DNA from 3 places in the Streptomyces sp. NBC_00273 genome. Region 3 is predicted to be linked to each of the others. Evidence: riboswitches for the same ligand, from Rfam matches in the RefSeq annotation. Region 3 holds a riboswitch; each other region holds the start of a gene.
What was found. Region 3 has a riboswitch for guanidine ahead of OG386_RS07300 (Ohr family peroxiredoxin). Riboswitches for the same ligand answer to the same signal wherever they lie in the genome.

Region 1 (9,146 bases), 4.4 Mb from region 3:
AGTACTCCAGCGGCTCGGTGATCCCGGTGACGAACGAGGTCAGCGCCACCGACAGCATCAGACCGCCGACCTCCTTGCGCCGCTGCGGCTTCGCGCAGTGCGTGATCGCCAGCGCCGCCGCCGGCAGCGCGAACATCATGATCGGGAAGAAGCCGGTCAGGAACAGGCCCGCCGTCGGGTCGCCGTGCAGGAACATGTTGATGTCGCCGTGGTACGTCTTCCCGTCCGGCGCCGTGTACGACCCGAACTGGAACCAGACCGGCACGTTCAGGAACTGGTGCAGACCGATCACCAGCAGCGCGCGGTTCGCGACGCCGAAGATGCCGCCGCCCCAGGCGCCGAGCCCGCGCAGCCAGTCGGAGAAGCTCTCCAGCGCGTCCCCGACCGGCGGCCAGACCCACAGGCAGAGCGCGGCGAAGGCGATCGCGACGAAGGACATGATGATCGGGACCAGCCGCCGGCCGTTGAAGAAGCCGAGCCAGTCCACCAACTTCACCCGGTGGTACCGCTGCCAGAAGTAGGCCGCCAGCAGCCCCATGATGATGCCGCCGAAGACCCCGGGATTCTGGTACGTGTACGCCACGAAGGTGTCGTTCGGCCCCAGGCAGCCGCCCCCGATGTCCTTGGTCCCCACCGGGCAGGCCTTCTGGAACGCGTGCAGCACCCCCCGGTAGACGAGGAACCCCGCCGTGGCCGCGAGGGCGGTCGAGCCGTCCGCCTTCTTCGCCATGCCGATGGCGACGCCGATGCAGAAGAGGAGCGGCAGGCCGAGGTCGGGGTCGAGCAGCGCCCCGCCCGCGCCCGCCATCACCTTGGCGACGTCCGTCCACTGCAGGCCGTCCGCGCCGAAGACGTCCGGCTGACCCAGTCGCAACAGGATGCCCGCCGCGGGCAGTACGGCGATGGGGAGCTGAAGGCTCCGCCCCATCTTCTGCAGCCCCTGGAACAGCTTGTTCCGCCAACTCGGTTGTGGCGCTGCTTTGGAGCTGCTCACGCTCATCGGCGTCCTCCCTGACCGGCCCGTTTTGGCTGCCGCAACACTTGCGGCACACTGGTGTAGACCAGTTGTGGGCAGGTTGCTGCTGATCGTCATCATTCGGCAGAGGCCGGTCATGTGCCTGCATAGATGGGCCAACCGTGCGTTACCGTGACGAAGCGGACCGTGCAGGTGGGTAGCCACGTACTGGCCGCCGAGACTCGTTCTTCGAAACACTCAGGGAGAAACACATGGCCACCAAGGCTGAGAAGATCGTCGCCGGGCTCGGCGGCATCGAGAACATCGAAGAGGTCGAGGGCTGCATCACCCGCCTGCGCACCGAGGTCATCAACCCGGACCTGGTCGACGAAGCCGCGCTCAAGGCCGCCGGCGCCCACGGCGTCGTCAAGATGGGCACCGCGATCCAGGTCGTCATCGGCACCGACGCCGACCCGATCGCCGCCGACATCGAAGACATGATGTGATCCGGACCCACTAGCCAGGTCCCAGCAGACCCCGTCCCGGAAGCCCCGGACGGGGTCTTCGCACAGCGGCACGGGCCCGGGCGGGCAGGGACTAGGCTCGGAGCCATGTCTCGCATTGACGGCCGTACGCCCGAACAGCTCCGCCCGGTCACCATCGAACGCGGATGGAGCAAGCACGCCGAGGGCTCCGTCCTCGTCTCCTTCGGAGACACCAAGGTCTTCTGCACCGCCTCCTTCACCGAAGGCGTCCCGCGCTGGCGCAAGGGCAGCGGCGAAGGCTGGGTCACCTCCGAGTACTCGATGCTGCCCCGCTCCACCAACACCCGCGGCGACCGCGAATCCGTCCGCGGCAAGATCGGCGGCCGCACCCACGAGATCTCCCGCCTGATCGGCCGCTCCCTGCGCGCCGTCATCGACTACAAGGCCCTCGGCGAGAACACCATCGTCCTGGACTGCGACGTCCTCCAGGCCGACGGCGGCACCCGCACCGCCGCCATCACCGGCGCCTACGTCGCCCTGGCCGACGCCGTCGCCTGGGGCCAGAAGAAGAAGTTCATCAAGGCCGGCCGCAAGCCGCTCACCGGCACCGTCGCCGCCGTCAGCGTCGGCATCGTCGACGGCGTCCCGCTCCTCGACCTCTGCTACGAGGAGGACGTGCGCGCCGAGACCGACATGAACGTGGTCTGCACCGGCGACGGCCGCTTCGTCGAGGTCCAGGGCACCGCCGAGGGCGAGCCCTTCGACCGCAAGGAACTGAACGCCCTCCTCGACCTCGCCGCCGGCGGCTGCGCGGACCTGGAAGCCATCCAGCGGGGCGCGCTCGAGCTGTAAGCGGCAACCGCCGGGCCCGTCCCGGCGTCCAGGAAGATACGGGCGCACGGTCTCGAAGCCGTGCGCCCGTCCTCGTAGCGTCCAAGCCCTCAGGGGGAGAACCGCATGAAGCTCCGCATAGCGGCCGTAGCCGTGGCCGCCGTACTCACCGTCCCGGCCCTGTCCGCCTGCGACGCGATCTCCACGGCGATGGACTGTGCGAACACGGCCGTGGCCATCACGGACGGCGCGAACGACCTCCAGCAAGCCGTCTCCCAGGCGGGCAACAGCCCCCAGGACGCCCAGAACGCGCTCAACCAGATCGAGTCGAACCTGAAGAAGATCGGCGACCAGACGGACAACGCCGACCTGGGCAAGGCCATCGACTCGATGAACACGGCCGTCAAGAACGTCCGCGCCTCGATCGAGAGCGGCAACACCGCCCCGGACATCAAGCCGATCGCGGACGCCGCGAGCGAGCTCTCCAAGGTCTGCACCCCCGGATAGCCCGGATAATGGGGGCATGACCTCGACGCCCAGCCGCCTCATCCTGGCCACCCGCAACGCGGGCAAAGTCTCCGAACTCCGCGCGATCCTGTCCGACGCCGGCCTGCCGCACGAGCTGGTCGGCGCGGACGCGTACCCCGAGATCCCGGACGTCAAGGAAACCGGCGTCACCTTCGCCGAGAACGCCCTCCTCAAGGCCCACGCCCTGGCCCGCGCCACCGGCCTGCCGGCGGTCGCCGACGACTCCGGCCTCTGCGTGGACGTCCTGCACGGCGCCCCCGGCATCTTCTCGGCCCGCTGGGCCGGCACCCACGGCGACGACAAGGCCAACCTGGACCTGCTGCTGGCCCAGCTCGGCGACATCGCCGACGAGAACCGCGGGGCCCACTTCGCGTGCGCGGCGGCCCTGGCCCTCCCGGACGGCACGGAACGCGTCGTCGAGGGCCGCCTCCTCGGCACCCTCCGCCACACCCCGTCCGGCACCGGCGGCTTCGGCTACGACCCGATCCTCCAGCCGCAGGGCGACACCCGCACGTGCGCGGAACTGACCCCGGCGGAGAAGAACGCCATCTCCCACCGCGGCCAGGCCTTCCGCGCCCTGGTCCCCTTCGTCCGCGCCCTCCTGGGCTGACGCAACGAGGCCTGGCTTCCCGGGACTCGGGAGGCCAGGCCTCGTTGCACTGGGTACGCCCGGTCGGATTCGAACCGACATACATGGCCACCTAAAGGCCACCGCTCAGCCGTTGGCGTACGGGCGCGCGCCAGACACACTGTACTGCGCGTCAGGCCATGTACGGGAGCGGATTCAGTGGCCGCGCACACCTCCCCGGCACCAGGTGTTGGTGATCGCGTGGCAGTTGGGGCACAGCAGGCGCAGATTCTCCTGGCGGTCGTCGCTCCAGTCGCCGTTCACGTGGTCGATCTCCAACGTCATGGATCGCCCGCCCCACTCGGGCGGCGTTCCGCACGTGTCGCAGAGCTCCGGAACCCCCACCTCGCGAAGCGCCCGCCGCAGCAGGTGTGTGCGTGTCCGCCGCTTGCCGTCATGCTTGATCAGGATGTCCGACGCGGGCTTCATCGGCACGGTCCCCGGTTTGCCACGCTGATGTGCTTGCCCGAGGAAGTGGGATGTGGATAGGCCCTCCTCGGCTATCCGCTGCTTCAACGCCTTGCGATGGGTCCCGGACCGGGCGTGGCCCAGGCGCCGGAGGACCTCCGCCAGCGAGTGCGACGCCGAGACCGCCTCACGTAGCGCCTCTCCGTCCGGCGTGTCGCGGCGCCCGTGGTACCGGCGTTCGCGCGTGCGGCGTTCTTCTCCGCTGCTCATCGGCGGCGCCCCTTCGCGCGACCGCGGTAGGTATCTGTGGTCGAGTGGCAGTTGGGGCAGAGCAGCCGCAGGTTCTCGGGCAGGTTGTTCCGCCAGTCGCCGTCCACGTGGTCCACTTCCAGCGGTAGCGGATGGCCCCGCCAGGTCGGCGGCGTGCCGCACATCCGGCACGCCTCAGGCACTCCCAGCGCGGCCAGTGCCCGTTTCAGGTGCTCGCTCTGCATGCGCCGGGCGTCCGGTCCGTGCTGCTTGACCAGAAGGCTCTCCGGGCTGCGCCGGGTCTTGGGACGTCCGGCAGGAGAGGGCAGCTGGAAATGGGAGGTGTCTATGTCGAACGCCTTGACCCTCCTGCTGATGTGCGTGTGGTGGCCACCCACGACCTCCAGGCCGAGATGCCGCAGAACCTGGCACATGTTCGTCGAGTCCGCGACCGCCGCCGCCAGGATTTCCTTCGTCCACTTGACGGCGGCCGGCCGCTCGAAGTGTGACGTGTCCACGCCCAGCTTCCGCATGCGGTCGTGCAGATAGCGCCGCGAGCCGCCCTTCGGGTCGACCCCCAGCTTCTCCAGTGCCTCGGACAGCGTGCGCGACGTGCGCGCCGCCTCCGCCAGGCGTTCCTTCGTGTACGGGCTGATCGGCATCCCGGCCCCCTCCGTTCCGGCCGCGCGTTCGTGGCCTCGTACGGATTAACGGACCGGAATGCGGGGGGTTACGTCCGATAAACGGAACGGCCCGCACCGGGTGGTGCGGGCCCGTTCGGAAGTCGGGGCGGGGGTCAGAGGCCCAGGTCTTTGATGATCTTGGCTACGTGGCCCGTGGCCTTGACGTTGTAGAAGGCGTGCTCGACCTTGCCCTCCTCGTCGACGACCACCGTGGAGCGGATGACCCCGGTGACCGTCTTGCCGTACAGCTTCTTCTCGCCGTACGCGCCGTACGCCGTCAGCGTCTCCTTCTCCGGGTCGCTGACCAGGGTGACCTTCAGGTCCTCCTTCTCGCGGAACTTCGCCAGCTTCTCCGGCTTGTCCGGGGACACGCCGATGACGTCGTAGCCGTGTCCCGTCAGGAAGGCCAGGTTGTCCGTGAAGTCGCAGGCCTGCTTCGTGCAGCCCGGGGTCAGCGCGGACGGGTAGAAGTAGACGATCACCTTGCGGCCCTTGTGGTCGGCGAGCGAGACCTCGTTGCCGTCCGCATCGGGCAGGGTGAAGGCGGGGGCGGTGTCGCCCGGCTGGAGTCGCTCGCTCATCGTGACACTCTCCTCGGGAGGGGATCGGTATGCCATGAGACTAAGCTGACAGACTGTTCATGGCGGACTACGCCCCACACGACCACGACGACGGAGGCAGCGCGGTGCCGGAAGCCAGGACCCCCGCACAGATCGAGGCGGATATCGTCCGCCGCCGTGAGCAGCTCGCCGAGACGCTCGACGAGATCGGCGTGCGCATGCACCCGAAGACGATCATCGGGGACGCGAAGGCACGGGTCGCCTCGTCCGTCGACCAGACCGCCGGGCGGGCCTTCGCCGCGGTGAACCGGCTCGTGACGGATCTGCGGGACGGTCTGCGCCACGACGACGGGGCTCCGCGCGTCGACCGGATCGTGCCCGTCGCGCTGGTCGCGGTGAGCCTGGTCGGTCTGTTCGTGGTGTCGGCGCGCCGCAAGCGCGGATGACCCTGAGCGGTACGGGACGGGCGCGGGCAGGTAGGTTCGGGGCGTGAGCGAGAACACCACCCACGACAAGCTGCCCATTCGCATGCTGCACGACCGCGTGCTCGTGAAGTCCGATCTGCCGGAGGGCGAGCGGCGCTCGGGCGGCGGCATCCTGATTCCTGCGACGGCCGCGGTGGGCAAGCGGCTGGCCTGGGCCGAGGTGGTCGCGGTCGGGCAGAACGTCCGGACGGTCGAGCCCGGTGACCGGGTGCTGTACGACCCCGAGGACCGTGCCGAGGTCGAGGTGCGCGGTGCGACGTACGTGCTGATGCGCGAGCGGGACCTGCACGCCGTGGCCGCGGAGCGGCTGGAGGGGTCGGACGACTCCACGGGGCTGTACCTCTGAGGCGCTGAACGAGGGCTGGTGGCCCAGGTCACCGGCCCTTTTCGCGGCCTTTTGCTACGGTGGGGGAGAACCCCGACGAGACGCGCCGTACCGGGTACGACAAGACGACGCACCCCGTACCGTTCGTCGTCTCGGAGGTGCCGTCATGGCATGGGTTCTGCTTCTCGTCGCCGGTCTGCTCGAAGTCGGCTGGTCGATCGGCATGAAGTTCACCGAAGGTTTCACCCGGCTGTGGCCGAGTGTGTTCACGGGTGCCGGGATCGTCGCGAGCATGGTGCTGCTGTCGTACGCCGCGAAGACCCTGCCCATCGGTACGGCGTACGGGGTGTGGGTGGGCATCGGCGCCGCCGGCGCGGCCGTGCTCGGCATGGCGGTGCTGGGTGAGCCCGTGACCGCCGCCCGGATCTTCTTCATCTGTCTGCTGCTGGTCGCCGTGGTGGGGCTGAAGGCGACCTCCGGTCACTGACCGCCCCCCCTCCGCTGGACCTCCCTCCTATTCCAGGAACGCCGACGGCGGGCGCAGGCCTTCTGCGGGGCCTCCGTCGCTGCCCTGCGCACTGCCCTGGGTGCTGCCTTGCGTGCCCTGGGTGGTGCCGCCCTGGTCGCCGCCGCCCTGGGTGGTGCCGCCGTTGTCTTGGCCGCCGTTGTCCTGGCCTCCGTTCGCCGGGCCGCCGTTGTCCTGGCCGCCCTGGTTCTGGCCCCCGTTGTTCTGGCCGCCCTGGTTGCGGCCGCCCGTCGGGTTCGACGGCGAGGGTCGGGTGGGGCGCTCGGGGGCGCTGGGCGAGGGTTCGCCGGGGGTCTCCTGCGGCGGGTTGGATTCCGGGCTGGGTGGCGGCGGGGGCGGGGCGGCGCCGGGCTGGAGTTCCAGGTCGAAGTCGACGGGGTCGGTGCCTTCCAGGGCGGTCTTGGTGTACGCGGCCCAGATCCGGGCGGGGTAGCCGCCGCCGCCGATGCGGGCCTCGCCGAGGGCGCCGTAGAGGGATTCCAGGGTTCCGGTGTCCGGGTCCTGGCCCATCATGGAGATCACGGTGACCAGGTCCGGGGTGTAGGCCGCGAACCAGGCCGAGCGGTCGAGTTCGCCGGTGCCGGTCTTGCCCGCGGCCGGGTGGCCGGCGGCGAGGGCGGCCGTGCCGGTGCCGTTGTCCACGACGCTGACCAGCATGGACGTGGTGGTGTCGGCGGCTTCGCGGCTGATGGCCTGGGTGGGGGCGCGCTGGGGGAGGCCGATGGTGGCGCCGCCTTTGGTGATCCTTTCCAGGAAGGTGTAGGGGGTGCGTCGGCCGTGGTCGGCGAGGGTGGCGTAGGCCTGGGTCATGTCCAGGACGCTGGCCTGCAGGGTGCCGAGGGCCATGGCCGGGCCGGGTACGAAGTTGGGGGTGTTCTCGGGGATCCCGAGGTCGATGGCGGTCTTCTTGACCTTGGCGGTGCCGACGTCGACCGCCATCTGTGCGTACACGGCGTTGACGGAGAGGTCGGTGGCGGTGTTGACGCTGATGTTCCCGTAGGAGACCTGGCCCTCGTTCTCGGGGGCGAAGCGGATGCGGCCGCCGACGACCGGGCGTTTGTTGTCGCCGTTGTAGATCGTGTTCGGGGTGATCCGGCGGCCGTCCTGGGTGCGGGAGTCGTTCTCGACGGCGGCGGCGAAGACGAAGGGCTTGAAGGTGGAGGCGACCTGGTAGTCGTGGCGGGTCGCGTTGTTCACGTACTGCTTGGTGTAGTCGATGCCGCCGTACATGGCGAGGACCTTGCCGGTGGCCGGGTCGATGGAGACCCCGCCGGCCCGGACCAGCCGGTCGGCCTTGCGCTTGTCGGGTTCGAGCTTGCTGACCATCTGGTCGTTGACGGCGCCGACGAGGGCGCTCTGGCGGCGTTTGTCGAGGGTGGTGGTGATGCGGTAGCCGCCTTCGGCGAGGGTCTTGTCGTCGAGGATCTCGTTGTCGACGATGTAGTCCTTGATCGCTTCGACGAGGTAGCCGCGCTGGCCGGAGAGCCCGGCGGCCGCGCGGACCTTGCCCGGTTCGGGGAACTGCGTCGCCGCGCGTTCGGCGGGGGTCAGCCATCCCTTCTTGACCATGCCGTCGAGTACGTAGTTCCAGCGGGCGAGGGCGCGGGGGCGGCTCTGGGGGTGGGAGACGACGTCGAAGGCGCTGGGGGAGTTGAGGAGGGTGGCGAGGTAGGCGCCCTCGGCGGTGGTGAGTTTGCCCACGTCCTTGCCGTAGTAGGCCTGGGCGGCGGCCTGGATGCCGTAGGCGTTGCGGCCGAAGTAGCTGGTGTTCAGGTAGCCCTCGAGGATGTAGTTCTTCGACTTCTCGCGACCGAGTTTGATCGCAATGAAGAACTCTTTGACCTTTCGTTTGATCGTCTGTTCCTGGCCCAAGTAGTAGTTCTTGACGTACTGCTGGGTGATGGTCGAACCGGACTGGGTGCCCTTGCCGGTCGCGGTGTTCCAGGCGGCGCGGAGCATCGCCTTGGGGTCGACCGCCCGTTCGGAGTAGAAGTCCCGGTCCTCGGCGGCCAGTACGGCCTCCTGCACGGTCCGGGGGATCTGCGACAGCGGCACGTTGACGCGGTTGACCTCGCCGTCGCGGGCGATCTGGGAGCCGTCGGAGTAGAGGTAGACGTTGGACTGCGCCGTGGCGGCGGCGTTGGCCGGCGGGATGTCGACCAGCAGGTAGCCGGCCACGAGGGCGCCGCCGATCAACAGGGCGATGAACAGGATGCCGCCGAGGACCATGCGCCAGGTGGGCAGGAAGCGGCGCCAGCCGGTTCTCCTGCGCCGGGCCTTCTTCCCCGGTCCGCCGCCCTGGTGCGGAGGCTGCTGTGCCTGCCGTGCCTGCTGCGCCTGCTGCGGGGTCGGCGGTTCTGCCCGCGGCTGCGGTACCTCGGGCGGGGTGTCGGGGTCACGAGGGGTCCAGCCCGGGGGTGGTGACTGGTCGCTCATCTCCAGGACTCCTCGACGCCGTTCAAAACATCCACTTCTGTACCTCA
Region 2 (9,146 bases), 98 kb from region 3:
CGAGCCGGTCTACGTCGTCAGCCGGGCCGGCGCGTCCTGGCCCGGTCCCCGTACCGACCTCGACACCTACCGCGGACAACGGTGGATCGCCGGCTGCGAGCGGTGCCGTACGCACCTGCTGACAGCGTGCGGGAAACGCGGCTTCACTCCTACGATCGCCTTCGAGACCGACGACTACGTCGCAGCCCAGGCACTCGTGGCCGCCGGCCTCGGCGTCAGTACGCTGCCCGGCCTCGCCCTGCGCGCCCATCTCCACCCAGGCGTGCGGATCGACCGCCTACCGGACGACCACCGCTTCGTCGACGCCGTCGTCTACGGCGCACCACCGCTCCCGGCCCCGGTCGAAGCCTTCCTGAAGGTCCTCAAGGAGACCGCCGTCCAGCCGGTGCCCTGGCCCTGACGGCAGGACCCGCCCGCGCCGGGCGGCCTTCACCCGCTGCGAGGACCTTCCGTAGGCGGCTTCAGTCCCACCAGAACGTCCAGTGAGCGTTGCCCAGCAGTGCTTGCTCCGCGTAGGGCCGGATGTTCTCGTACCCCTGCCAGACGTTGTCCGGGCAGAACGCGAAGTGTTCCGCGGCGATCGCGAGAGCCTCGTCCAGTGACTGCGGTGGAGCTGCCACGGACAGGTCCAGCCGCGCGTACGACAGGGCGACCACCCGGGCTCCGAAGCGGTCCTCCCAGGAACGAAGAACGGCACACAGCCGCGCCACGTCGTCCACGTAGTTGGCCGGACCCGACCAGCCGATCGCCGCGGGGACGTCCGCAGGCCGGCCCACCGGGACCAATGCGAGCCGAGGGCTTTCGAGCCAGGTCCCGATCAAGGCATCGGCAACGTCCCCGGCGGTCGCCTCCGGATCTGCCGGCGTCCCTCCCACCGACGCAAGTCCGGGCCAGCGACCGGTGAACGGGGCGATGGTCTCGCCGGCGTCCCCTTCGTCTTCGTTCTCCTCGGTTTCCGATACCGCCGACTCCCAAAGGGCCCGGAGAACATCCTCGGCACGGTGATCGCCGGGGTCCGACATCATGCCGGGATCCAGCTCACCGCCCCACCACTCCTCGCTGCCCGATGCGTCCTGAAGGAGGACGGGTTGCAGTCCCTCGGCATCCCGGACCGACCGGGACCGGGACGACCGGTACCGTGCCCACGTGCCGGGCACCGCGGTCCCGTCGGCCACCCAGAGCAGCGGCTCGTGCCAAGGGCCGTCGCGGGTCCCGGTCACCAGCGAGCCCGGGGGCAGGCCGAGGCCCGACGTTTCGCCCGTCGGGTCGGTCGACAGCACCGCGAGCGGCGTGGAACGCGTCGTCATGCGGATGAAGGTATCGGCCCCCACTGACATTGATACTCGTAGCGGGTTCCGGTGGTCGTGGCTCTGCCACTGACTGACGCCCTGCTGGGCTGTCTTCCCGCTGTACCGTCCGGCTGCCGGGCCCGTTCTTCATGGCTCCGGCCAGGTGGAACATGACCTGATAGGAGCTTGGTCAGAAGCCCCCTCAATGTCCTGTCTGTCCCACCTGGCCGGTGTCACCTCCGGCTAGGAAGGCACCTCCAGCATGACAGCAGCGGACACAGCGGGCACGAGCGGCCAGTGGGTGTTCGGCGGTGTGGACTCGCACGCCGACACCATCCACGTCGCGGTCATCACCGACAACGGCGGCCACCTCGCCGACGCAGAGTTCCCCACCACCACCGCCGGATACACGGCAGCCCTGGCCTTCCTCTGCGCCCACGGGGACGTGATCGCGATCGGCGTGGAAGGCACCGCGTCCTACGGAACCGGGTTCACCCGCGCCGCCGTCGCCGATGGCCTGAGCGTGCTCGAAGTCAACCGCCCCGACCGCGCCGAACGCCGCCGCAGCGGCAAGTCCGACCCCATCGACGCCTACGCCGCCGCCCGCGCCGCACTCTCCGGACGCGCCTCCAGCGCGCCCAAGGACGAGACCGTCACTGGCATACGCGCCCTCCACAACGCCGCCCGGTCCACGGTCAAAGCCCGCACCGCCGCCATGAACCAGATCGGGCACATCCTCGTCAGCGCCCCCGAAACCATCCGCGCCCGCTATCGGGCCCTGCGGGGAAAGCCGCTCATGGATGCCCTGGCACGACTGCGGCTCACGGCAACGACAGACGCCGTCCACACCGCCGTGCTGAGCGCTTTGAAGAGCCTCGCCCGACGCGTCCAGGCCCTGACCGCTGAACACGACGAGCTCACAGCAACACTCGACAGTGTGGTCACCGAACACAATCCGGGCCTGCGGGGCGCCTACGGCGTCGGCCCCGACACCGCGGCCCAGCTCCTGATCACCGCAGGCGGCAACTCCGACCGTCTCCGCACCGAAGCTTCCTTCGCGGCCCTGTGCGGGGTCGCCCCCGTTCCTGCCTCCAGCGGGAAGACCAACCGTCACCGCCTCTCCCGAGGCGGCGATCGCGCCGCCAACGCGGCCCTCTACCGGATAGCCCTCGTCCGCATGGCCAGCGACCAGCGCACCCGCGACTACGTGGCCCGCCAGACCGCGGCCGGCCGGACCAAGAAGGAGATCATCCGCCTCCTCAAACGGGCCATCGCCCGGGAAGTGTTCCGCTACCTCACCACGACGGTCGCCGTCCCCGAGGTCGCGGACCTGCGGCCCACACGCCAGGCCAAGAACATCACCCTCACCGCCGTCGCCCACCACTTCGGCGTCTGGCCATCGGTCATCTCATGCATCGAACGCGGCACCCGCCGCGACGACAACCTCGCCAACGCCTACCGCGACTGGCTCACCACTGCTTGACAGCCAATAGGAGCTTCAGCGCCTCAGTTGCAGCCAGGCCGCGCCCCGAAGCCAACGAAGCGGGCTTCCGGCGGGACGCATCCCAGTGGCCCGGACCGGTGCGGCGTGCGAGCCTCACCCCGTGGACCGAGCCCGCCGTACGTGGGACGCATCAACTCAGACGAAACTGGAGCTGGAAGCGAACCCGTGCGGTCCTTCCGTCGGGAAGTCGTAGAACACGTCGGACTCCGCGTCGCCGGTGAGGAGCACGGACCGCAAGAACTCGGCACACGACCGGGCGTGGAATTCCCATTCCCGGCCGCGTCCCTCCTTGACCGCCACGGTCCACCGGTCGGGTTCCTGGTCGGGGCGGGCCAGCCAGTGAAGACAGTCACCGTTCTCGGTCACGGCCCAGGCGATGGCGCGGGATCCCGTCCCGTCGAGTTCGGAGGGCTTGGGCTCCCCGCCCGTCCAGAGCCCCTGCTGGGCTGCGGCGCGGATGTGGTTCTCCGACGCCAGGTCGTAGTACTTGTTGGGGCAGTCCGGCTCCAGTACCCAGATGGCGTCGTCGAAGAGGCCACCGCCGTAGAGGTCGACGAGCTGCTTGTAGTCGCTCGGTAGGATCGTTCCGAGCTCCTCTTCGACGCGCGCCCAGTCGTGGGCCCGAGGGGCATCCGTCGGTGGGATCGCGCGGGTGAGGTGGGCGATGGCAGGGTGCACGGCCGTTGTTCCTCCAGCTCGGGTTCCGCCGTCCCTCCGGCAGGTTGAGGACAGCGGTGACGTCGTATGCGACGGGCTCCGCTGAGCCGCCTCCTCCGGATCCTGCCGGATGATCCCGGTCCGCCCGCCCCCGGCAAGAAGGCGCCCGGCCGAAGGCGTTGCCCGTCCTGGCGACCCGCCCACGGGCATCGGCTAGGGGTTCCAGTAGCGTCGGTTCCATGATCGCCCTCGATGCCCTCGTCCGCCTCTGCCCGCCGCCCGCCGATCCGCCGCCCGCGGTGGACTGGGCGCAGGCCGAGCGCGCCCTGGGTGTGGCTCTGCCCACCGACTACAAGCGGCTCGTCGAGACGTACGGCGACGGCCTCTTCGACGACACGGTCTGGCTGCTCGTCCCCCACTCCGCCCACAACGACTGCGACCTGCACGCGCAGAAGACGGAACGGGACGAGATCTTGGCCAACCTATGGGAGATCGAGGCGAAGCCCGCCGGCCTGCTGGAAGCGGGGGCCCTGGTCCTGCCGTGGGCGTTCGAGGAAGGCACGGGGGCCTTCCTGTACTGGCTGGTGAGGCCCGGCCAGCAGCCCGATGAGTGGACCGTGCTCTACAACGAGGGGCGCGGCCCCCTGTGGGAGGACCACGACATGGGGTGCTCGGCCTTCCTCCTGGCGGTGCTCACGGGAACGGCGGAAACGGAATACTTCGGCCACCTCAGCGAGGTGCCGAAGCCGACGGAGCACTGGTTCGAGACGGCCGGCCAAGTCTTCGGCATGCCCAGCCACTGACACCGACGGGATGCTCTCGACACGTCGGTTCGCCGCAGGGCACCGGACCGGGCGCCGGGCAGCAGGGCCGTGGATCAACGTCGTGGTAGCGTCGCGGCGGAGGCTCACAGGTGCCCGCCCCGGACGAGATGTGCGCCGTACCCGGCCTGCTAAGACGACGCACTCAGGAGGCGTCATGGCTGCAGACACATCCCCTATCGATTTCGACGGCCCGGCTTCCGGGCCCCGCGAGTTGGACGTCCGCTGGATCCACGGCTCACCATCGTCCAAGCACAACACTGACCCGGACATCCAGGTCCACGCGTACGACGAGCACACGGTCATCCTGCGGCAGAACATGGCGATCCACTACGAAGCGCCGTTCCTGTTCCTGCTGTTCGGCAACGACCGGGCGGTGCTGATCGATACCGGGGCCACTGCGTCACGTGCGTTCTTCCCCCTGCGCGTGGTGGTGGACCAGCTCGTCGACGACTGGCTCGCCCGCCACCCCCGCCCGGAGTACCACCTGCTGGTGCTGCACACACACGCCCACGGCGACCACATCGCGGGCGACGGTCAGTTCGCCGACCGCCCCGACACCACGGTGGTCGCAGCGGAACTCGCCACGGCCTGGAAGTACTTCGGATTCGACGAGAACCCCGCGGCCGTGGCGAGGGTCGATCTGGGAGGCCGCACGCTCGAGTGCCTGGCCACCCCCGGGCACCACGAGGCAGCCGTCACGTTCTACGACGCGTGGACCGGGTTCCTGCTCACCGGCGACACGGTCTATCCGGGCCGCCTCTACGTCCAGGACCGGTACGCCTTCTCCCGGACCATCGACCGCCTGATCGAGTTCTGCGAACGCAGACCGGTCACCCACGTCATGGGTTGCCACATCGAGATGACCACCGAACCGGGCGTGGAGTACCCGGTCCGCACCACCTACCAGCCCCACGAACCCCCACTGCAGATGACGACCGGCCACCTGCACGAGATCCGCGCCGCACTCGACGAGATGGGCGACCAGCCCCGCCGACTCGCCTTCCCCCTCTTCGTCATCTGCCCGGACGACTGAGCCACGCCGAGTAGCCAGCTGGTTCCCCACCAGCGCATTCGCGGATCAGACCGCGCCGCACGTTGCCGCGGCGCACACGAAGAGTGGCCGACGGAGCACGGTCGGCAAGAACGGGCGGGGCGGCGAGGGTCGGGTGCCGGCTCCCGGCGACGGCGGGTTCGGTGCTGAACCGGGGCGCCCCGGCGGTACGCGACGGGCTCACGGCTCGCACAGACGTACGGCGAGGGCGGCGATGTCGTCGTCGAGGCGTCCCTTGCTGTGGCGGAGGAGGTCGCGGTGAAGGGCCGTGAGCAGTTCGTCGGGCGGTGTGGGGGGCTGCCGACGCATCCAGGCCGCCAACGGGAAGAACTCGCCGTCGCGGGCGCGGGCCTCGGCGATCCCGTCGGTATAGAGGAGCAGGAGGTCGTCGGGGGCGAAGTCGAACGTGTCGACGCTGTAGTGGTCGCCGATCAGCTCCGCGAGGCTGAGCAGGGGAGAGGGGGTGGTGGACTCGAGCGTGAGGACCTTCCCCTGGTTGAGGAGCAGGGGCGGAGGGTGTCCGCAGTTGAGGATGTCGATGCGTCTACCCCCGTGGGGGATCTGGACGAGGAGGGCGGTGGCGAAGCGCTCCAGGGGCCCCTCGGGGGGGAACGCGCCGTTGTAACGGGTGCTGCTGGCGTCCATGCGGCGTGCGACGTCGACCATGTCGATCTCGCCGTACGCAGCCTCCCGGAAGGCGTTCACGATCGCCGCGGCTGCCCCCACCGCCGGCAGGCCCTTGCCCCGGACGTCGCCGATGAGCAGCCTGACCCCGAACGGCGTGTCGACCACCTCGTAGAAGTCCCCGCCGATGCGGGCCTCGGCCGCGGCCGCGAGGTACAGCGACTCGATCTCGATGCCGCCGAAGCGGCGCGGCAGGGGGCTGAGCACCACCTGCTGCGCCGCGTCGGCGACGAGCCGTACCTGGAAGAGGGTGCGCTCCCGTTGGAGCCGGACATGGCTCCCGTACGCGGCGGCCACGGTGACCGCGATGATCCCCGCGGCCGTCCACCACGTCCCCAGATCCGGGAAGACGAAGCTGAGGCCGATCATCAGGATGAGACAGACCGTCCCGAGCAGGACGGTGGGCAGCACCGGCCACATGGCGGCGGCAAGGGCCGGCGCCGCGGGCAGGAGACGGCTGAAGGCCATTTCCGGCGGAGTGTTGTACGCCAGGCTGGCGATGACGACGGTCAGGATGACCGGCGACAGCCGCACAAGTCGTCCCGGGCCGGGGCGCCTGCGTAGCCGCGGCCGTCCAGACTCGATCACACTTCACAGGATATCTACGTAATCGGGTCATAGCGCTCTGGCGGCCGGGGTCGCGATCTCCGCTTGCGGACAGATTCTGTCCGCAATGGGGTGTTCCCGCCCTGGCAGGCCGAGCTGGAGGCCGTCCTGCACGGCTGCGACCTCGCCACCACCACCGCCACCGGTCAGGACGCTGTCGGCCACCTGGACGCCGTAGAGGGCGGCTCCCGCGGACGCCCCCGCGCTCGACCGGTTCGCCGCCTACGTCGGCCGCACCGTCCGACCGGTCGGTCCGGTAGGTGGGGCACGGTCGTCCGAACGTCGGTTCGCCCCCGGACCGATCGGACGACGACCGTTGCCGGTCCGCCCGCTCACGGCGGGACGGACGCTGCCCCCTGTTACTCCAGTGGGCTGACGTGGGGGACCCGAAGTGCCACGATGATCCGTGCTTCAACAGTGTGCCGGACGGGACGCGGTGAGTGCGGTGACAGCGTGTCCCGGAGGCAGCCCTACCCCACGAAAGGGCGGACATCCGATGCGCTTCACCCCCCTCTTATCGTCCTCGGTCAGCGACCGGGACCCGGGTGCGGACGATCCCATACGTCTCTACTACAACCACAAGACGCAAGAGATCCTGCACAAGTACGGTCCGGGCCCCCGTGTCCACTTCCACGTGGGGCTCTACCCGGACGGTCCGCCGGACAGCACCGTCCCCCAGCACGTGCTGAAGCAGCGCCTGTTCGACGCTCAGGAGCGGATCGTCGAGCACGCGGCTCGGTCGTGGGGCGCGTACGAGACGTCTCCCCGGCGCCTGCTGGACATCGGCTGCGGCCTGGGCGGGACGTCGCTGTACTGGGCGCAGGAGCACGGAGCATCGGTCACCAGTCTCACCGTCGCGGCGGAACACATCCCGTTCGTCCGGCACTTCGCACGGCACGCAGGGGTCGGGGAGCGGGTGAAGCCCGTACTGGCGGACGTGCACGACCTGGACGAGAGCTGCGCGTACGACGCCGTCTACGCCAACGAGAGCAGCGGCTACACCGACCGGACCCGACTCTTCCAGGTCGTCGCCAAGGCGCTGGAGCCCGGCGGATGGTTCGGGATCCAGGAACACTTCGTGGGCCGCTCCACCTGGCGCGAGTTCATCGACGGCTACTACAGAACGCGATTGGGACTGAGAGGGGAGTACCTCGCCGCTGCCGAGGCGGCCGGTTTTGAACTCGTGCACGAGGAGGACGTGACGGATTCGGTGGCGGAGTTCTGGGTGCAGTCCATGGCGTGGAACACCGCCGAACTCGACCGGCTCCGCGCGGGCGCGGGCGCCGAGCCCGGCGCATGGACCGGCGAACGGCTCGAACAGTCGACGCTCGCGCACAGCAGGTTCTTCCGGCTCTGGCGGGACCACGCGGTGCAGACGCGGCTGCTGCGCTTCCGGCTCCGGAGCCGCCGATGACGGCGTCACCGGCACCGGCACCGGTACCGGCACCCGCACCCGCACCCCGCCCCTCGCTCCTCGGCACGCGCCTGCCGTCCTTCTACTGCCCCCTGGAACGCGACCTCGTCCACCCCGAGGCGAAGCAGGTGGAGGCACGGGCGGTCGAGTGGCTGGACGCCTTCGGCGTCTACCCCGATCCGGTCGAGCGCGCATGGGGTCTCGCCACCCACAGCGCCGACTTCTCCTGCCGCATCGTCCCCGACGGGAACGTGGACGCCCTCCTGCTGTTCGCCCAGTGGAACTACTGGGCCAACGCCGTCGACGACTGGCAGGATTCGGGTTCCGACGAGGTGGGCACGGGTGCCGTCGTCGAACACGGCGTACGTCTGCTGCGCACCATCGAGGACCCGGGCGCCTCGGTCCTGCCCGACGGGCCGATGACCCGTGCGCTGCTGGACCTGGTGCGCCGCACCCATGCGATGCTCACGCCCTACGAGCTGCGCAGGTTCGTCGAGGGGACGCGCGACTGGCTGCTCGGAGCGGCCTGGCGGGCCGCCCGGGCCGAGGCCGGGACCATGCCGGAGCTGAACGACTTCGTCGCCATGGGTCCGCTGGCGAACGGGACGCGCTTCTCGCTGACCTGGTCCGACGTCGCACGCGGGGACCGGCTGCCGCCAGAGGTGCTCTGTTCCCGCACTCTGACGGTACTGATGGATGCGGCGGGATTCGTCGTCAGCGCGGACAACGACCTGTTCTCCTACGACAAGGACGACCACCTGCAGCCGAGGGAGGTGAATCTGGTCAATGTCCTCGCCCACCAAGAGGACTGCTCGCCCGCCGAGGCCGTGCCGCTCGCAGTGGCCCTGCGTGACCGGGTGATGGTCCTCTTCATGACGCTGCGGGCGCGGGCGGAGTCCGGCGCGAATGCGGAACTGCGACGGCACCTGGCGGCGTTGGGCCACTACGTGGCCGGCTCCATCACCTGGCAGAGCCGGGCACCCCGGTACGCGAGCCCGCGCAACCGGCACGAACTACCGCTGCCGGATGCCCGGTTCGCCACCCGGTTCGCCGAAGCCCCCAGCCTTGCCGGAACCGAGCCGCCGGATGTGCCGGCCCTCGCTTCCTGGTGGCAGCG
Region 3 (9,146 bases):
TGCGCGGTGTGTCTGCGCGGCCGGTGGAGGGGGAGTCCCCTTCAATGGCGCCGCATGACCTCCTCCGCACTGCACCAGCCGTCGGCGCGCGCCGCGGCCCCGTACACCCGCCGGTCGGTCCTCAGGGGAGCCTTCGCCCTGACCGCCGCCGCGGCACTGCCGCTCGCCACGGCGGGGCGGGCGTACTCCGCCGCCGGCCCGGACATCATCGGCTGCGCCGCCTGGGGTGCGCGGGCGGCGTCCGAACCCGTCGTCGTCCTGGCTAACGGCCCGGAGCGGATCATCGTCCACCACACGGCGACTGCGAACGTGACGGACTACTCGCAGCAGCGCGCCTTCGCCCTCGCCCGCGCCATCCAGACGTACCACATGGACGCGCAGGGCTGGATCGACACGGGTCAGCACTTCACCGTCAGCCGCGGGGCCTTCGTGCTGGAGGGGCGCCACAACAGCCTGGCCGAGCTGCGCACCGGCACCCGCCAGGTGCGGGCGGCACACTGCGTCGGCCAGAACACCGTGTCGATCGGCATCGAGAACGAGGGCACGTACACCTCGCAGGACCCGCCGGCGGCGCAGTACGCGGCCCTGGCCGACCTGTGCGCACACGTCTGCGACCAGTACGGCCTGCCCGCGTCGGAGATCTACGGCCACCGCGACTTCAACGCCACGTCCTGCCCCGGCGACCGCCTCTACGCCATGCTCCCGACCCTGCGCAAGGACGTCGCCGCCCGACTCGGCAGGCCCCTGTCGGAGGAGGCGGTCGACCCCATCGAGGACCTGGTCCGCCAGGCCACCGGTCGGCCGGCTTCGGAGTACGCGGAATACCTCCCGGCGGGTCTCCTGCACTGACGGTTCCCCGCCGCCCCGGCTACAGCCGCCAGTACGTACCGGCACCGGAATCGACGTGCACCACGTGGCGGCCGACGCGCACCACGTGGTGGTCCGGGCCCGACCAGGAGCCGCACGCGCCGTCGGCAGCGGGCAGTGGGGCCCAGATCTCCAGGAAGGTGCTGCCGTCCGGGTTGGTGCCCCGTTCGACGAGGTTCGCACCGTCCCACCGGAAGGTGCCGGCGTCTTCGCCGGGCTCGCCCGTGAGGTGGTGGAAGTGCACCTGGGAGCCGTCGAAGGACGTCTCGCCGGCGAAGCCCCGGCTGTCGGCGTAGTACGACCCGGCCTGCAGCCACACCACTTCGCGGTCCTCGACGAGGGGCCCGCCGTCGCGGCTGATGCCGCGCCGCAGCCAGGCGCCGTGCTCGGGCACGGGAACGCCGGGGCCGTCCGGGAGGTGCCCGCCCGGCCCGGACTCAGGCGCGGTCATCGGCGGCGGGCTCGACGGACTCGACCGCCTCGGGCTCGGCGGGCTCGTCCAGGGCCAGGAGCGTCAGCGGTACGTTGCCGCGCACGGCCTGGGAGTACGGGCAGACCGCGTCCGCCCGGTGCAGCAGGGGCTGGAGGTCCACGGCCCGCCACCCGGGCAGGCCGACGGTGAGCGTCACCGCGAGGCCGTACCCGGCGGGCGTGTCCGTGGTGCCGAGCTGGACCTCGCAGGCCACGCGTGCGGTGGAGGCGTCCGCCCCGAACTCGGCGGCGACCTCCGCGAGCGCGGAAGTGAAGCAGGCGGCGAAACCGGCCGCGAACAGCTGCTCGGGGTTGGTGGTGCCGGGCACCTTCTTGCGCGGCGGGGCGAGGCGGACGTCCAGGCGTCCGTCGTCCGTGCGGACGGATCCGGTACGTCCCCCCGCGGCGTGCGCGGTCGTCCGGTACAGGCTGCGGGTGAGTGGCACGGTCATGGCGTACGCCCATCTTGCTCGACGAGGACGCTGCCCGGGTGCGGACAGCGGACGGCGCTGCTCGTGCAGCACCTCGCGCGTCGTCGTGCGTAACCGGGTACGGCGCATCTCGTCCGGGGCCTTGGACCGGCCGCCGGACAATCTAGCAACGCGGGCCGCGGTCGGGGACGTCCCTCGCGGTGAAGTTCCTCACGGGGCCGCGGCGCCGGACCGATCGCCGGCGCCCCGGCCCCGCTGCCTACACTCGGCCCGTGGACGCGATGAGATGTACGTACTGCGGTGGCGTCGGCCTGGAGCCGGGTTTCGTCGAGGACGCCGGCGAGGGGGCCCGGGGGTACGCGCGCTGGATCGCCGGGGAGCTGGAACGCGGTCTGTTCGGCGGTGCCAAACGGCTGGGAAAGCCCCGGCGGCGCATCGAGGCGTTTCGCTGCCCGCACTGCGCCCACCTGGAGCTCTTCGCCACCGAAGCCGTCTGACGGCCGGCTGCCCTGCCCGGGTCAGGGCGCGTGGTGCTGGATGCCCCGCTGACCGGGTACCTGGGTCGACCGGGGAGCGCCCGAGCGGCGGCGGTCGGCCCGCTGTCGCCGGCCCGGGAACGGGTTGCGCCGCACGGTGGCGCTGGGGGCTGCGATCAGAAGGCCGACAAGTGCGAGGACCGCGACGAGGATGAGCACGTTGACGAGGTTCATGGTCCTGCCTTTCGTCGAGTGGTGACTGCCTGTCACTACATCTTGTTACCGAATTGCGGGCCGTTAAACACAGAGGGTGACAAGATGCGTCATTGAGGGGCGTGTTGGTGCCGTGTCGGCAAAGGCCGCCGGAAGCAGGTCACTTGGCGAATCGCCCGCACCTGCCGCCCTCACGTGGCCAGGTCGACGCGTACGGTTTCCACCCAGGACGGGGGCGGGGGCGGTGCGTTCCCGACCAGTGCGGCGATCAGCCGGCAGGACGGCGTCTCGTCCGGCCAGGGCGTGAACCCGTCGGTCAGCACGACCACGATGTTCGGCCGGTCGGGCAGGGCCAGGGCCGCGCCGATGCCGACCCGCATGTCCGTCCCCCCGCCACCGGCCAGGGTCACCTCGCCGGCACTGCGCACCCGGGTCACGGCGTGCACGTCGGCGTCGCACGCGAGGACGGCGACCCGGTTGCCGCCGACGCCCACCTCCCGCAGGACGCCCGTGACTTCGGCGAGCGCGGCCGCGAGCTCGTCCGGGCCCATCGATCCCGAGGTGTCGATGACGACGGCCACCCGCGGCAGCGGCCTGCGCAGACTGGGCAGCACCACCCGGCCGCCGAGCGCGGGTGTCCGGCGCGAGGGGCGGCGGTACGTGTAGTCCACCGCGCCGGCCGCCCAGGCGGCGGCCTCGCGGACCGCTCCCGCCAGAGCCCGGCGCCAGTCGACGGAGGGCTCCAGGACCTCCTCGGCCCACCGGGCCCAGCCCTCGGGGACCCGACCCCGGGTGCGCCGGTGGGCCCGTACGGCCTCGGCGGTCTGCCGGCGCAGGGCCTCGGCCTCCACCGGTCCGACCCGGGCGGGGCCGCCGTCCCCGCCCAGCTCCCAGGGCACGGGGGTGCCGTGCGCACCGGAGCCGCAGTCCGGCCCGTGGGGCGTCGGGGGAATCGCCGGCAGGTACGTCTCGAACAGGCCGCCCGTGGGCAGGCCGTAGAGCCTGGGCTCCATCCGGCCCTCGGGCAGCGCCAGCCCGTCGGCCAGCAGGTCGTCGTTGATCTCGCAGTCCTGGGCGATGTTGACCCGGACGTGGTCGCGCTGGTCGGCGGCGGGCAGCCGCTCCGCCCGGCCGTGGTGGTCGCGCAGCAGGTGCGCCACCTCGTGGATCCACACCCCGGCCAGCTGGGCCACCGGGGTCGCCTCGACGAAGGCGGGCGAGACGTAGCAGCGCCAGTGCCGGTCGACGCCCATGGTGCGCACCCCGGCCGAAGGGACGACGGTCAGGGCGTACAGGGCGGAAGCGAGGTACGGACGGGTCTCGGCGGCCCTGTAACGGGCCGCCAGCAGCTTCGCGCGGTCCAACTCCGGGCGCACGGCGCAGGACCGGGCTCAGTTGCCGCCCGGCAGCGAGCCGGACAGCTGGAGCAGTTGCGCGAAGGCGTCGATGCCGGCGGGCACCGGCCAGTCGAGGTCGCGCATCGCGGCGAGGTCGGCGGCGGCGCGGGCCGCGACGTCGGGCACGCCCGCGTCCACGGCCTTGGCGAGGACCGCCCAGCCCGCCTCCCACCGGGGACGGGTGAGCTCGCTCTGCACGGCCGCGACCACGGCGATGAGGAAGGCCAGCTGCCGGTCGCCGCGCTCGGGCAGGGCGAAGGCGTCGGGGTCGGCCAGCACCCGGTCCGGGTCGGGCAGGTCGAGGTGTTCGAGGTACGAGAGCAGTTCGATCCCGGCGGCTTCGCCCACGGCGCCGGTGAGCGCGGCAGCCAGCGCTTCCCGGCCCGTCGATGCCGCGTACCCCGTGGCCAGCAGCCGCAGGGCCATCTCCCAGGTACGCGGGGAGGGCCAGCCGCGGCCCCGTCCGGCGGCCTCGGCCGGCATGTGGTGGACCAGGCCCGGACGGGCGGTGAGGAAGCCGGAGACGGCGCCGCGGGCCCGGGCGACCGAACCGGAGGCCTTGGCGGGATCGACGGCCGGGATCGCCACCTCGGGCCAGGTGCCGGCCATGCCGCGGGCCACGGTGCGCGGATTGTGCGTCCAGTCGAGGTGGACGAAGCGGTTCGCGAGCGGCGGGCTGAGGTGCCAGCCGTCCGCGGCGCTGGCGGGCGGATTGGCCGCGGCGACGATCCGTACCGCCGCCGGCAGTTCCAGGCTGCCGACCCGGCGCTCCAGGACCACGCGCAGCAGGGCCGCCTGCACGGCCGGCGGGGCGGAGGACAGCTCGTCGAAGAACAGCAGCCCGTGGCCGGTGCGGGCGAGTCGTACCGCCCAGTCCGGCGGGGCCATGGGGACGCCCGTGGTGGCCGGGTCCTCGCCGACGATGGGCAGCCCCGCGAAGTCGGAGGGCTCGTGGACGCTGGCGATGACGGTCTCCAGCCGCACGCCGAGCGCGGTGGCGAGCTGCTCCATGCCGGCGGACTTGCCGATGCCGGGCTCACCCCACAGGAGCACCGGCTGATTGGCCGTCACGGCGAGCGCCAATGCTTCCAGTTGGGGGTTGGTGGCGGGCTCGGTGCGGGTGGCGCCCAGCCGGGCGCCCAGGGCGTCGGCGGCGGCCAGGGCGCGGGCGGGCTGGGGCTGGGTCGCACTCATGCGTCGTCGTCCTCGTCGTCCTCGTCCGCGTCGTCCTCGCGGTACGCCAAGTGATCGTCGTACCAGTCGGCGCCGATGCCGGGGAACTCCTCGTTGACGCGGTCCCGCAGGAAGGTGAGGTCGGTGCGCTTGTAGCGGAGAACCTCCTGGGACAGCGACAGTTCCAGCTCGTCGACGACGTCGATCCGGGCGCCCGCCGCCAGCAGGGCCCTGACCAGGTCGGCCGAACCGCCCCAGTGCACGGCGGACAGCAGCGGGGTGCGTTCGTTCTTGTCCCGTGCCTCCAGATCGAGCCCGGCCGCCAGCAGCCGGGGCAGCAGCACCTCGTGGTCGAGCAGGTGGAGCGCGTGCAGCAGGCCGCGGCCGCGGGCGTCGCGGATCCGCGGGTCCATACCCGCGTCCAGCAGCGCCACCACACCCGGGGTGTCACCGTGCTGGGCGTACAGGAAGAGTTCCTGCCGCTGGACTTGGAGGGCGCGCGGCAGCCGCCCCTCGCCCGTGGTCCAGCTCTGCTGCACGGCGAAGCACCCGGAGACCGCGCCGCCGAACGCCCGCATGGCACGCTCACGTTGTTGCTCTTCGGGGGTGTGCGGAACGTCGAGTACGCCGCCCCGCGAGTGCACCTCGTGCCACCCGCCACGGCACCGCACCCGGGCCGACCCGCCCGTGCCGGGGCCGGGCGGACCCGCGGCGGGGCCGGCGCCGGGGAACAGCGCTGCGGCCACCAGCGGATGCAGCTCGCGCGGGGAGACCAGTCCGGTCCGGACCAGTTCGAGGTCGGGCAGCCGCTGCCAGACGTACCCGGGCAGGGCCGGGACGTCGAGTGCCTCGGCCTGTTCGACGACGCGTGCCCGCAGTCCGTGCGGTCCGGTGTGTTCGAAGAGGAGGTACGTACGCCAGCCGGCCGCGAGCCGGTACCGGTCTCCCGCTCCCGCCGCCACGAGCCGCGCCACCTCCGGCGCGAGCCGGGTGAGGTCGAAGGTCATCCCCGCGAGGACCGCCTCCGGGTCGATCTGTCGCCGGTGCTGCTGCGGAGCGGGGACGGTCAGGTCACACGCGACGCCTGCCGCCGCGAAGGCCCCGACCACGTCCTTGCGGGCCCACAGCGCGGCGATCCGCTCGGCGAGGCCGTCCGGGTCGGCGAAGCGCGCGCCCAACTCGGACACGTGGCGGGCGTCCCAGAACGGCCGGACCGCGGTCCAGTTCTGGGAGGTGAAGCCGCTGCCTGTGTACAGGTTCCACTTCTTCCCGGTGACCGGCGCGCAGTGCAGGCGCAGCCGCTGCGGGCCTTCGCTCATGTGGGGTGTGGTGACCGACAGGGTCGGCCCCCCGGGGCCGCCGTAGGAGGCGAGCAGGATCCGCCGATCGGTGGCGATGGTGGTGCGGCCGCCCAAGTACCGCGGCAGGTGCCAGCGGAGCAGGTCCGGGGCGAAGTGCCGCAGGTCCTCCGCCACCGCCTCGGCCACGGCGGCGCCGTACCGGGCCTCCACCGCGGGCAGCTCGAACTCGACGTCCACGGCGGCGGCCGCGCAGGCTGCACGCCAGTCACCGGCCAGCCGGTGCGCGGTGGCCTGCTCGATCATCCAGCCGGGCACGGCGTAGCGGCGGATCCGCCGCCAGGCCGGGCGGTCCTCCGGCTGCAGGCCGCCGGGCAGTTCGGCGTTCTCCACGCTCACCGGTACACGCTGCCGATGGCGCGCAGGTCCGGATGGGCCGCCCGGGCGGGGCGGAGACGTGCGGTGAAGGAGCGCTTCACTCGGCGGGGCAGGCCGGGGCCGAGGCCCACGTACTCCAGCGGGCTGTCCGCGGGCACCGCCGCGAGCAGGCTCTTCGCACCGCGCCCGGTGAGGCCGGTGTGGCGCAGTTCCAGGCGGTGCAGCGGGCTGCCGGGAAGTGCCGCGGCCAGGGCGTACGCGCCTTCGTCGCCGGGGTTGTTGCCGGGGCACCCGAGGCTGCGCTCCGACATGGTCCGCCCGAGGTCGAGCGCTTCGATGCCGCCGAGGGAGGCGGCCAGGCTACGCGCTCCGGCGGCGCCGATGCCGTTGCCGCCGAGCCCGAGACGGACCGGGCGGGCGGAGTCGGCCGCGGCGCGGGCGAGGGTCGCGGCGCCCTCGTCGCCGAGGTGGTTGGCGGGGACGTACAGCTCGCGCACCCCGGCCTCCCGGATCAGGGCGGCCAGCAGCGGGGCGGCGTCCGGGCCGAGGCCGTTGCCGCCGAGGAAGAGCCGTTCCAGGGGCTGTTCGCGCTCCAGCAGGGCTTCGAGCAGGAGGCGTACGCCGTCGGTGCCGATCCCGGTGTTGACCAGGTCGAGGGTGCGCAGGGCGGTGTTGCGGCGCAGCAGCGCGGCCAGGGTGCGGGCGCCGTCCCCGAAGAGCGGATTGCGCTTGAGCCAGAGGGCGCGGACGGTCGTGTCGTTGCCGAGGGCGCCGGCGAGGGAGCCCACCCCGTCGGGGCCGATCCGGTTGCAGCCGAGGTAGAGGGTGTGCAGCCCGTGGTCGCCCGTGAGGGCCCCGGCCAGGGTGGCGGCGCCCGCGTCACCGATGGCGTTGGTGCCGAGGAGCAGGTGCCTGGCGTGCGCGGAGGCGGTGGCGGCCGGCAGCAGGCGGGCCGCTCCGGCCGGGCCGAGCCCCTGCTTGCAGAGATCGACGCGGCCGTCGGTGCGCAGGGTGCCGAGGGGGAAGGTCTCGTCGGTCTCGACGGGCCGGTCCGCAGCGAGGCGGGCGAGCAGCGGGTCGAGGCGGGCCGGGTCGGCCGGCGGCAGGTCGGGGTGCTCGATCGCGGGGCACCGTACGGGTGTCGGCTGTGTCATCACCACTCCACCGGTTTCATTCGCCGGTGCCCGGCGTCCATCACGACTTGAAGCGAGAACTGCAGAAGTAGACGCAAGACCGGTCGGATTCGAACCGACGTCCTCCAGCTCGAAGCGTGGGCGCGACGACCTCTGCGCTACGGCCTTGCTGCCGGCGATCATACCCGTCCGGCGGCCAGAAATCGATCAACAGTTTGGCCGATTGGTTCCGCGCGGACCCGCCCTCGGAGGCGTCGGGGTCCCGTCCCACTCACGCCCCGCGAGGTGGACCGAGTGGTTCCGGACAGGTTTTCGAGGGCGTCGGCACCTCGGAGGAGAGGGGGAGGCGTGGATTCTGCTCGATGTCGCGGCGGTGGCGAGTGGCGACAGGTGGCCGATATTCGACCATATGTTCCTGATTTGCGAAGCCCTGACACATCGTCGACATCTCCGTACGCTACGGTAACTTGACTGTCCGTTATTCCCCGGACGCCCTTTGAATCCCTCTGTCAACCACCGCCCTGGCACTCCCATGCCCCGGGCGGACCGCTACGGAGAGCGACACACATGAGCACCACCACGCACAGCCGAATAGAAGCCTTAGGCGTCTGCCTTCCGGCAGCAGTCCAAACCACTCCTCAACTCGCCGCCCTGGTCCCGGGGCTGGGGGAGGTGGACATCGAGAAGATCACCGGGATCACCGAGCGGCGCGTGTACGACCCCGAACCGGCGGCCGGCGAGGACTCGTTCGGGCTGGCCCTGGCGGCCGCCCGGGACGCGCTGGACTCCTCCCGCTACCGGGCCGAGGACCTCGACATCGTCATCTCCGCCTCGATCACCCGCTTCAAGGACGGCAGTCGCTTCGCCTTCGAGCCGTCCTTCGCCGCGATGCTGGCCGGGGAGCTGGGTGCCCGCTCCGCCATCCACTTCGACGTCTCCAACGCCTGCGCCGGAATGATGACGGGCGTCTGGCTGCTCGACCGGATGATCCGCTCCGGTGCCGTGCGGCGCGGCCTGGTCGTCAGCGGTGAGCAGGCGACCCGCGTCGCGCAGACGGCCGCGCGCGAGATGGCCGACTCCTACGACCCGCAGTTCGCCTCGCTCTCCGTCGGGGACTCGGCGGCCGCGGTGGTCCTGGACGTCTCCGCCGACCCCGCCGACCGCATCCACTACATCGAGCTGATGACCTGCTCCGAGTACTCCCACCTGTGCATGGGCATGCCCAGCGATCGCACCCCGGGCATCTCCCTCTACACGGACAACAAGAAGATGCACAACCGGGACCGGCTCAAACTGTGGCCGCGGTTCC

Region 1: another riboswitch for guanidine. It lies ahead of OG386_RS27160 (DMT family transporter); the one in region 3 lies ahead of OG386_RS07300 (Ohr family peroxiredoxin).
Region 2: another riboswitch for guanidine. It lies ahead of OG386_RS06835 (MBL fold metallo-hydrolase); the one in region 3 lies ahead of OG386_RS07300 (Ohr family peroxiredoxin).

Annotation. Positions count from the first base shown of each region.
Region 1 is NZ_CP108067.1:6,138,598-6,147,743, forward strand. Features, by position in the region: gene OG386_RS27105 (PTS transporter subunit EIIC) at 1-1,000, opposite strand, end outside; partial or broken gene OG386_RS27110 (glucose PTS transporter subunit EIIB) at 1,219-1,461, shown strand; gene rph (ribonuclease PH) at 1,567-2,292, shown strand; gene OG386_RS27120 (hypothetical protein) at 2,398-2,778, shown strand; gene rdgB (RdgB/HAM1 family non-canonical purine NTP pyrophosphatase) at 2,795-3,409, shown strand; tRNA gene OG386_RS27130 (tRNA-Leu) at 3,464-3,536, opposite strand; gene OG386_RS27135 (HNH endonuclease) at 3,584-4,105, opposite strand; gene OG386_RS27140 (HNH endonuclease signature motif containing protein) at 4,102-4,746, opposite strand; gene bcp (thioredoxin-dependent thiol peroxidase) at 4,881-5,348, opposite strand; gene OG386_RS27150 (DUF3618 domain-containing protein) at 5,453-5,773, shown strand; gene OG386_RS27155 (GroES family chaperonin) at 5,817-6,158, shown strand; guanidine-III (ykkC-III) riboswitch at 6,202-6,272, shown strand; gene OG386_RS27160 (DMT family transporter) at 6,304-6,624, shown strand; gene OG386_RS27165 (transglycosylase domain-containing protein) at 6,652-9,099, opposite strand.
Region 2 is NZ_CP108067.1:1,596,951-1,606,096, reverse strand. Features, by position in the region: gene OG386_RS06860 (LysR family transcriptional regulator) at 1-400, shown strand, start outside; gene OG386_RS06855 (DUF4253 domain-containing protein) at 462-1,307, opposite strand; gene OG386_RS06850 (IS110 family transposase) at 1,552-2,772, shown strand; gene OG386_RS06845 (SMI1/KNR4 family protein) at 2,929-3,471, opposite strand; gene OG386_RS06840 (SMI1/KNR4 family protein) at 3,690-4,253, shown strand; guanidine-III (ykkC-III) riboswitch at 4,350-4,417, shown strand; gene OG386_RS06835 (MBL fold metallo-hydrolase) at 4,429-5,307, shown strand; gene OG386_RS06830 (PP2C family protein-serine/threonine phosphatase) at 5,506-6,543, opposite strand; gene OG386_RS06825 (SAM-dependent methyltransferase) at 7,112-8,029, shown strand; gene OG386_RS06820 (terpene synthase family protein) at 8,026-9,146, shown strand, end outside.
Region 3 is NZ_CP108067.1:1,694,638-1,703,783, reverse strand. Features, by position in the region: gene OG386_RS07310 (peptidoglycan recognition protein family protein) at 55-849, shown strand; gene OG386_RS07305 (hypothetical protein) at 869-1,318, opposite strand; gene OG386_RS07300 (Ohr family peroxiredoxin) at 1,305-1,790, opposite strand; guanidine-III (ykkC-III) riboswitch at 1,865-1,927, opposite strand; gene OG386_RS07295 (hypothetical protein) at 2,051-2,266, shown strand; gene OG386_RS07290 (hypothetical protein) at 2,288-2,479, opposite strand; gene OG386_RS07285 (vWA domain-containing protein) at 2,650-3,834, opposite strand; gene OG386_RS07280 (AAA family ATPase) at 3,850-5,049, opposite strand; gene OG386_RS07275 (ankyrin repeat domain-containing protein) at 5,046-6,725, opposite strand; gene OG386_RS07270 (gala protein) at 6,722-7,858, opposite strand; tRNA gene OG386_RS07265 (tRNA-Arg) at 7,933-8,005, opposite strand; gene OG386_RS07260 (3-oxoacyl-ACP synthase III family protein) at 8,405-9,146, shown strand, end outside.